One region of the Kribbella sp. VKM Ac-2571 genome, then DNA from elsewhere that is predicted to be linked to it. Evidence: predicted binding sites of a transcription regulator. Region 1 holds the regulator's gene; each other region holds the start of a gene.

Region 1 (3,248 bases):
CCGCCCGTCCGTCAGCCGAACGCGCTCCCCCGGCCCGATCCGCCGTACGACGGCTGCATGCCGCCCCTCGGCTCCGTCGAGCACCAGCTCGTCCTCGTCGAGGTCAGAGTGAAAGAACACGGCGACCCCCACTTACGAACACCTCCCGCCCGTTGAGAAGCGGCGGGAGGCGACACGTCCCAGCGCCGCTGAGACGCGGTGGGGAGGTGAGGCGTCCCCGGGGTGTTGCGGTGTCATCTAGTGGGTGCCGAAGGCGTCGCGGAGGCGGCCGAAGACGCTCTTGTGGGTGGCCTGGACCTGGCCCTGCGGGCGTTCCTCGTCGCGGACCGCCGCGAGCTGCCTGAGGAGCTCGGCCTGGGCGTCGTCGATCTTGGTCGGCGTCTCGACGATGATCTGCACGATGAGGTCGCCACGACCGGCGTGCCGCAGCCGCGGTACGCCGCGTGCGGACAACGTCATCGCCGTACCGGACTGCGTGCCGGGACGGATCTCCAGCGGTGTCGTCTCGCCCTCGAGCGTCGGCAGGTCGATCGTCGTTCCGAGCGCCGCCGCCGTCATCGGCAGCGTCACCGTGCAATGCAGGTCGTCGCCGTTACGGGTGAAGATGTCGTGCGGCTCGACCTCGATCTCGACGTACAGGTCACCGGCCGGGCCACCGCCGGGGCCGATCTCGCCCTGACCGGACAGCTGCACCCGCGTGCCGGTGTCGACGCCGCCGGGGATCTTCACGGTGACGGTACGGCGGGAGCGCACGCGCCCGTCGCCGGAGCACTCGACGCACGGGCTCGGGATCGTGGTGCCGTAGCCGCGGCAGTTCGGGCACGGCCGCATCGTCCGCACCTCGCCGAGGAACGACCGCTGCGTGTGCGTGACCTCGCCACGCCCGTGGCAGATCTCGCAGGTGACCGGCTCGGACCCGGCCGCCGCGCCGGAGCCGCTACAGGTCGGGCACAGTACGGCGGTGTCGACCTTGAGCTCGCGCGTCGTGCCGAACGCCGCCTCGGCCAGGTCGATCCGCAGCGGGATCAGCGCGTCCTGACCGCGCCGGGTCCGCGGCCGCGGCCCGCGGGTGGCCCCGCCGGTCTGGCCGAAGAACGCGTCCATGATGTCGGTGAACGTGAACGCCTGGCCGAAGCCGGCGCCGCCCGGTCCGCCGGCCGCGGTGGCGAACGGGTCGCCGCCGAGGTCGTGCATCTGCCGCTTCTGCGGGTCGCTGAGCACCTGGAACGCGCGCCCGATCTCCTGGAACTTCTGGTGCGCGTCCTCGGAGTCGTTCACGTCCGGGTGGTACTGGCGTGCCAGCTTGCGGTACGCCTTCTTGATCTCGTCCGCTGAAGCGTCACGGCTGACACCTAGGACGGCGTAGTAATCGGTGCTCATACTCCAGACCAGGGGGTTGTATTCGTTAGGAGTCGGCCAGGATCTGGCTGACGTAGCGGGCGACGGCGCGCACTGCACCCATTGTGCTCGGGTAGTCCATGTGGGTCGGGCCGACGATGCCGAGCGTGGCCAGCGCCTCGGACTGCGACCCGTACCCGGTCGCGACCACTGAGGTGGTGGCCAGCTCCTCGAACGGGTTCTCGTGACCGATGCGAACGGTCAGCGTCTGCGGGTTGGTCGCCTCACCGAGCAGCTTGAGGAGGATGACGTGCTCCTCCAGGGCCTCCAGCACCGGCTTCACGTTCCGCTCGAAGTCGTCGCCGTACCGGGTCAGGTTGGCCGCGCCGCCGACGGCGATCCGCTGCTCGCCGACCTCGTCGGTGAACGCCTCCAGCAAGGTGGTGACGATCGCCGCGACCAGTGACCGGTCGGCCGGCGCGAACTGCTCCGGCACACCGGCCAGGGACGTCGTCGCGTCGGTCAGCCGCTGTCCGGCGAGCGCAGTGTTCAACCGGGACCGCAGGTCCGCGATCAGTTGCTCGTCGACGTCGTGCGGGTGCTCGACGAGCCGCTGCTCGACCCGGCCGTTGCTGGTGATCAGCACCAGCAGCAACCGCCGGGGGCTCATCGTGACGACCTCGATGTGCCGGACGCTCGACCGGTTCAGCGACGGGTACTGCACGACGGCGACCTGGCGGGTGATCTGGGCGAGCAGCCGGACGGTACGGCGGACGACGTCGTCCAGGTCGACCGCTCCGGCCAGGAACGACGTGATCGCCTTCTTCTCGGCGGTCGACAGCGTCTTGACCGTGCTCAGCTTGTCGACGAACAGCCGGTAGCCCGCGTCGGTCGGGATCCGGCCGGCGCTGGTGTGCGGCTGGGTGATGTACCCCTCCTCCTCCAGCGCAGCCATGTCGTTACGCACGGTGGCCGGGGAGACGCCGAGGTTGTGCCGGTCGACCAAGGTCTTCGAGCCGACCGGCTCATGAGTGGCCACGTAGTCCTCGACGATGGCGCGGAGCACATCCAGCTTGCGTTCGTCGAGCACGCGCACCACCCTCTCCGACTGTCTTGGCACTCAATCGTTCGGAGTGCCAGTCTAGGCGGTCTCGGGCGAGGCTCCCAACGGAACGGGCGCGGGACGCGCCACAGCGCTGCTCACGTTCAGCGGCTGGTCCTGCACGGCGGAGTCGATGAACGACTCGAGTACGTCCAGCACGTGGTACGCCAGCTCCCCGCTGGCGCGGTGCGGCTCGCCCGTTCGCAACGCCCGCGCCATGTCCGCGACACCGACCCCGCGCCCGGCTCCGGCGTACCCACCGGCGACCGATACCTCGGTCCACTCGCGCTGCTCCGGAGTCACGAGCTCGACGGCCCCGTCGAACCCGTTCGGGTCCGGCACGGACAGGCTGCCCTCGGTTCCGTGGACCTCGATCCGCGGCAGCCGCCCGGCCCACACGTCGAACGACATCAGCACGGTCGTCAGCGCGCCCGACTCGTGCTCCAGCACGCCGGTGACGTGCGTCGGCACCTCCACGTCGAACACGGTCCCGGCCCGCGGGCCGGTGTGGATCTTGCGCTGCTGTTTCGACTGGCCCGCGCGGGCGGTGACTCGGACGACCGGGCCGAGCAGCGTGACCAGGCTGGTCACGTAGTACGGGCCCATGTCGAGGACCGGTCCGCCGCCCGGCTGGTAGTAGAACTCGGGCGCGGGGTGCCACAACTCGTGGCCGGGCGTCACCATGAACGCGGTCGCCGCGTGCGGGGTGCCGATGTCACCGCGGTCGATCACCGCACGAGCCGTCTGGGTGCCGGTGCCGAGCACGGTGTCCGGTGCGCAGCCGATCCGGAGATCGTTGGCGGCGGCG
Region 2 (3,248 bases), on a different contig from region 1:
CCTGACCCTGCTTGTCGAACGCGTCGTCGATGCTGATCCGGAGCAGGTACGGCACCAGCATCTCCGCGGCCTTGCTCTTGGTGTCCAGCTGGATCGACGCCATCGCGTTCGCGTCCAGCTTCCCGGCCGCCTTGATCCGGTCGAGGATCTGCTGCGAGCGGTAGCCGTAGTCCCAGGAGTTGGTCAGGTAGTACGTGTACGTGTTCGGTACGACGGCCTGGTTCGCGGTGACGATGATGCCGTCCGCCGGGTCGAACTCGCTCGGCAACGCGTCGAAGGGGACGTACCCCTTCCAGGCGTACTTCGGATCCCAGCCCGGGACCGGCCAGTCGCCGCGGCCGGTGGTGCGGATCGGGATCAGTCCGGGCGCCTGGTAGCCGATGTGGCCGTCGGTGTCGGCGTACACGAGGTTCTGTGAGGGCACCTGGAACTGCTGCGCGGCGGCGCGGAACTGGGCCCAGTTCTGCGCGGTGTTGATCGCGAACAGCGCGTCCGCGGTCCGGCCCGGGTTCAGCGCAGTCCACTGCAGCGCGACGCCGTACGCCGTCGGGTACTTCGCCTGCGCCGCAGCCGACTCGCCTACCTTGCGTTCGTTCTCGCGGACGTCCGAGATGAGCGGACCGTGCCGGGTCTCGCGGACGGTGATCTTCACCGGCTCGTCCTGGCCGGCCACCTTGAACGTCTCCTCGCGGGTGGCCATGGCTCGCCACTTGTTGTTGTAGAGGACGTTGTTACCCTCGATCCGCTCCAGGTAGAGGTCCTGGACGTCCGGGTCGAGGTTGGTGAAGCCCCAGGAGATCGCGTTGTTGTGGCCGATCACCACACCGGGCAGGCCGGAGAAGCTGAAGCCGGAGACGTCGAACGGGCACGTCTTGCCGACGTTGTTGCAGTGCAGGCCGACCTGCGTCCAGACCCCCGGCATGGTCGCGCCGAGATGCGGGTCGTTGGCCAGCAGCGGCTTACCGGTGGTGGTGTGGTCACCGGAGACCACCCAGGAGTTCGACCCGACGCCGTCCCCCTGGCCGAGCAGCTCGGGCAGTCCCTTGGCGACCTTCTGCACCGAGTCGAGCGACTTGAGCAGGTCCTGGGTGAGCATGCTCCGCCGTACCTCGTTGCTGACCGGAGCCGTGGTGAACTTGCCGTCCCTGCCGATCGACCCGCCGGACAGGATCGGCTGGTTCCGGTCGTACGGGTACTGCGGGTAGAGGCTCTCGACGTTGCGCGCCGGCATCGCGGCCAGCAGCTTCGTCCGGGTGACTTCCTCGTCCAGGTTGCCGCCCAGGTCCCACGCCATCGCCTTCAGCCAGGACAACGAGTCGGCCGCGGTCCACGGCTCCGGCGTGTAGTTCTTGGGCCCGCCCGGCTGGAGGGACAGGACGGCGTACTCCAGGCTGAGGGCGGAGCCGCTGCGCTTCGACGTTTCGTCGGAGCCGTTGTGCTTGATCAGATACGCGTTGACGCCGCGGGCGTAGTCGTCGAGGTACTGCCGGGTGGTCGGGCTGAGCAGCGGCAGCTCCTTCTCCGCCACCCGCCGCCAGCCGAGTGTCCGGACGAACTTGTCGGTCTCGAGCGCGGTCTTGCCGAACAGCTCGCTCAACCGGCCGGACGTGACGTGCCTGCGGAAGTCCATTTCGAAGAACCGGTCCTGCGCGTGCACGTACCCCTGCGCCGCGAACAGGTCGGCCGGGGTGTCGGCGTAGATCTGCGGGATTCCGTTGGCGTCCCGGACCACGCTGACCTCGGCGTCCAGGCCGTCCAGGTCGATGGTTCCGTCGTACGTCGGGAACGAGTGGCGGACGACGAAGACGACGGTACCGGCGATCACCAGGAGGACCGTGGCGAGGGCGATTCCGCTGATGACGACGACTCGAAGCAGGCGTGGCACGGACCAACCGTAGAGAATCCCCCCGCCCACCCCAAATGGGGTCCCTCACAACTTTGCGTGGCTCTGCGTCGGCTGGACAGGGACCCGGAGTTGAGGTACGTGAGACCGGGTTTGGAATACTTCGGTCCGCTGGCGCATTATTAGCAGTCGGGTAGTAGGAGTGCCAGCGGCTTGAAGGGAACCGACAGTGCCGACGTACCAGTACCAGTGCACCGACTGCGGTGAAGCGCTCGAGGTGCGCCAGAGCTTCACGGACGATGCTTTGACCGTGTGCCCGAACTGCCAGGGCAGCCTGCGCAAGGTCTTCAACGCCGTGGGCGTCGTGTTCAAGGGTTCCGGCTTCTACCGGACCGACAGCCGGTCGTCCGGCAAGAGCACGGTGCCGGCGAAGGCCGAGTCGTCCGGATCGTCCTCGTCGGGGTCCGCCTCCTCGGGGTCGTCGTCCAACGGTTCCTCCGGTTCGTCGTCCTCGGGTTCGTCGTCCTCGGGTTCGTCGGGTTCGTCTTCGGGCTCGAGCAGCTCGACCTCGGGCACCAGCGCGGCCTGACCGCGCGCCCTGTGGATAACTGAAGGGCGGCTGCCGGCGAAACTCGTATCTTCTCCGGCATGAAAATCCCTTCCCTGCTTCGTGACCTGCTGCGTGCCGCCCGGTGGCACCGTCGGCTCCTCGCCGGCGTCGCCGCCGCGGCCGCCGTGTACTTCGGACTTCTCGCTCTCTCCCCCGCACCGCCACCGACGGTCGCGGTGCTGGCCGCTGCGCGCGACCTCACCGGGGGCGTGGCCCCGACGCGTGACGATCTGCGGACCGTCGACCTGCCACCCGGCTCCGTGCCGGCCGGTGCACTCAGACCCGGCAGTGAACTGACGACCCGCGTGTTGAGCGGACCCGTCAGAGCCGGCGAACCGCTCACCGACGCCAGATTCCTCGCCCCACCCGCCGTGACGCCCGGCTCAGTCGCCTACCCGTTCCGCGTCGACGACGCGGACATCACCTCGCTCCTCCGAGTCGGCGACCGCATCAATCTGTACGCCGCCGACAGCACGACCGCCGGCTCCGCGAGCCAGCTCGCCCGCGCCGTGCCTGTGGTCGCCCTGCCGACGCCGCGATCGGCCACCTCCGGCGCGCTGATCGTGGTGGCGACCACACCGGAGGTCGCCACCCGACTGGCCCAGGCCAGTTCGAACTCACGGATCACCGTGGCACTGACGCCGGACACGAGCTGATCACTCTTCGGGATTGTGCCGGCACGATGTGTCCGTGTTCCGGCGCGCTCGCTCGCCCTGACAGGGGTGCAGCCCTAGGTTGTCCGGGTACAACCACCCGCTTCGTGGAGGGCACCACATGCTCAAGGGCTTCAAGGAA
Region 3 (3,248 bases), on a different contig from region 1:
TGCGGACGATCCGGACACCGGTGGCCTCGTCACCGTCGAGCTCGAGGTCCTTGTCCAGCACGGTGGAGGCGTGCACGAGTGCGGAACCGCCACCCGCGACGATGCCCTCCTCGATCGCGGCCCGGGTCGCGGACACCGCGTCCTCGATCCGGTGCTTCTTCTCCTTCAGCTCGACCTCGGTGGCCGCGCCGACCTTGATGACGCAGACGCCGCCGGCCAGCTTGGCCAGCCGCTCCTGCAGCTTCTCGCGGTCCCAGTCGGAGTCGGTGCGCTCGATCTCGGACTTGATCTGGCTGACCCGGCCCGCGATGTCCTCGGCCTTGCCGGTGCCCTCGACGACGGTCGTGTTGTCCTTCGAGACCACGATCCGGCGCGCCGAACCGAGCACCTCGAGGCCGACCTGGTCGAGCTTCAGCCCGACCTCGGGGGCGACGACCTGTGCGCCGGTGAGCGCGGCCAGGTCCTCCAGCATCGCCTTGCGGCGGTCACCGAAGCCCGGCGCCTTGACGGCGACCGAGGTGAAGTTGCCGCGGATCTTGTTGACCACCAGGGTCGACAGCGCCTCGGCCTCGACGTCCTCGGCGATGATCAGCAGCGCCTTGCCGGACTGCACGACCTTCTCCAGCAGCGGCAGCAGGTCCGCGATCGCGGAGATCTTGCCCTGGTGGATCAGGATGTACGGGTCCTCCAGCACCGCTTCGCCGGCCTCGGCGTCGGTGATGAAGTACGGCGAGATGTAGCCCTTGTCGAACTGCATACCCTCGGTGAACTCGAGCTCGGTCCCGAAGGTGTTCGACTCCTCGACGGTGATCACACCGTCCTTGCCCACCTTGTCGAACGCGTCCGCGATCAGGCCGCCGATCTCGGCGTCCCGGGCGGAGATGGTGGCGACGTGGGCCATGTCGCCCTTGTCGTCGACCGGCCGCGCGGTCTCGACCAGCCTGGCCGACACGGCCTCGACGGCCGCCTCGATACCGCGCTTGAGGCCCATCGGGTTGGCGCCGGCGGCGACCGCCCGCAGGCCCTCGTGCACCAGTGCCTGCGCCAGCACCGTCGCGGTGGTGGTGCCGTCACCGGCGATGTCGTTGGTCTTGGTGGCGACCTCCTTGGTCAGCTGCGCACCAAGGTTCTCGAACGGGTCGTCCAGCTCGACCTCACGGGCGACGGTCACACCGTCGTTGGTGATGGTCGGGGCGCCCCACTTCTTGTCCAGGACGACGTAGCGGCCCTTCGGGCCCAGCGTCACCTTCACCGTGTTCGCGAGCTTGTCGACGCCACGCTCCAGCGCGCGCCGCGCGTTCTCGTCGAACTCGAGGATCTTCGGCATGAAGAAAACCAGTCCTTTTCCGTATGTCTCGTTGCAGGAGCGAGCGCTGTGTCCAACTCCGCCCCACCACCCCGGTCGGGATGCCGGACCCACTCCGCCCCGGCGCCAGAGGCTCCGGGGCGGTGTCAGTCAGGAACAGCGGGCGTTCGTCACTTGCTGACGACTGCGAGGATGTCGCGGGCGCCCAGGATCAGGTAGTCCTGACCGTCGTACTTGACCTCGGTGCCGCCGTACTTGGAGTAGATGACCTTGTCGCCGACAGAGACGTCCAGCGGGACGCGGTTGCCGTTGTCGTCGATCCGGCCCGGGCCGACGGCGAGGATCTCGCCCTCCTGCGGCTTCTCCTTGGCGGTGTCCGGGATCACCAGGCCGGACTTCGTGGTCTGCTCGGCTTCGAGCGGCGCGACGAGGACACGGTCCTCGAGCGGCTTGATCGTGACCGACACTTGCTGACCTCCACGGTCGAATTCGCTTGTCTGTGACATGTGGTCGCGCTCCCCTGCCGTCGCGGGGGTCAGGAGGCCGGACCGTTGGCACACTCACACCGAGAGTGCCAACACCGAATCTAGGCCGCGATTAGCACTCGGTCAACTCGAGTGCCAAACAATCTCCGGCAACCCGGTGATCGGGCGGGTACGGAATGTGGCCGAACGCTGGGCCGAACCCTCTGGCGCATGCGACCGTTCTCTCAGAGCGATCGGAGGAGAGGCCATGGCGTTCAAGGTACCGGCGCTGCCGAAGCTGTCCGGGCGGACGATCGCCCTGCTCGCCGCCGTCGGCGCGGTCGCCGTCGGGGCCGTCGCCGCCAACGCGTCGAAGAACCCGTCACCATCCGCCGCAAAGCCGTTGTCCACAGCGCCGGTCTCCGAAGCGCCGGCGGCCAAGGCGCCTGCCGACCAGCCTGTCGCCCACGACGCCACTGCCGCCGAACTGAGCGCAGCAGCCGCTCTGCCGCAGTGCAGGTCCGCCCGCCTCGTGCCGGTGAACCGGAGCTGGGGCATCCCGATGCCGTCGATCCTGGGCAGCACCAGCACCACCTGCAACCTGATGTACGGCGACGACCCGTACCGCGGCTCCAGCCGGACAGGCGACCCGGAGACCGCGATCCAGGTCCTCCAGCGCAACCTGAACTTCTGCTACGGCTCCAAGCTCGCTGTCGATGGCATCTACGGCAGCAACACCCGCGCGGTCGTCAAGACCGTCCAGCGCAAGCACCACCTGGTAGTCGACGGCATCTACGGCCCGAAGACCCGCTCCGCGATGAACTGGCGGCTGTACTCGATGGCAACCCGCAGCTGGAGCAGGACCTGTTCGAGCCCCCTTTAAAGTTGCCGGGTGAGTGTTACCGCGCTGCTCGACGGACCGGGCGCTGAGGTACTGGCTGCCGCCTGCGCCGAGTACCGCCCCGGCAACGAACTCCAACTCGTCGAGAAGCTCAGACGCCGGTACGACGCAACGCTTGTCACGACTGCGGTCACCCAAGCCGCACTGCGCCACCGCGCCGTCGCCAAGTTCGGACCGGACGCAGAACGCATGTACTTCACACCAGACGGCCTGGAGCAAGCCACCCGCACCACGGTGAGCACCCACCGAGCCGCACGGCTCGCAGCCACCCTGCTGGGCGCCGCCGTGGTCGATCTGGGATGCGGAATTGGCGGTGACCTCATCAGCGCCGCACGCGCCGGACTGCGTGTGACCGGTGTCGAACGCGATCCAGAGACAGCAGCCACCGCCCGCGCCAACCTGTCCGCACTGGGACTACCCGGCGAGGTACTGGTAGGCGAAGCCGAGTCCACCGACCTCACGCCGTACGACGTGGTTTTCGCCGACCCCGCGCGCCGGGCCGACGGACGGCGGGTGTTCGACCACAACGCATACTCGCCGCCGTGGTCGTTCGTCACCCAGCTCCTGCAGCGGACTG

Evidence for each region. Region 1 encodes HrcA, which represses chaperone genes, less so after heat shock. Its sites were predicted from a motif close to TTGGCACTCGNNNNNNNCGAGTGCCAA; they were not measured.
Region 2: EV651_RS43200 (FmdB family zinc ribbon protein) is a predicted target of HrcA. The motif match lies at 2,026-2,052, and genes of this name have one in related genera.
Region 3: groES (co-chaperone GroES) is a predicted target of HrcA. The motif match lies at 1,904-1,930, and genes of this name have one in related genera.

What each region holds. Positions count from the first base shown of each region.
Region 1 is NZ_SNWS01000001.1:344,357-347,604, reverse strand. It holds gene EV651_RS01720 (16S rRNA (uracil(1498)-N(3))-methyltransferase) at 1-120, opposite strand, end outside; gene dnaJ (molecular chaperone DnaJ) at 238-1,380, opposite strand; gene hrcA (heat-inducible transcriptional repressor HrcA) at 1,406-2,428, opposite strand; gene EV651_RS01705 (Gfo/Idh/MocA family protein) at 2,480-3,248, opposite strand, start outside.
Region 2 is NZ_SNWS01000002.1:321,164-324,411, reverse strand. It holds gene EV651_RS05610 (penicillin acylase family protein) at 1-1,885, opposite strand, end outside; gene EV651_RS43200 (FmdB family zinc ribbon protein) at 2,073-2,432, shown strand; gene EV651_RS05600 (SAF domain-containing protein) at 2,492-3,109, shown strand; gene mscL (large conductance mechanosensitive channel protein MscL) at 3,228-3,248, shown strand, end outside.
Region 3 is NZ_SNWS01000002.1:50,671-53,918, reverse strand. It holds gene groL (chaperonin GroEL) at 1-1,327, opposite strand, end outside; gene groES (co-chaperone GroES) at 1,477-1,773, opposite strand; gene EV651_RS04195 (peptidoglycan-binding protein) at 2,039-2,653, shown strand; gene EV651_RS04190 (methyltransferase domain-containing protein) at 2,663-3,248, shown strand, end outside.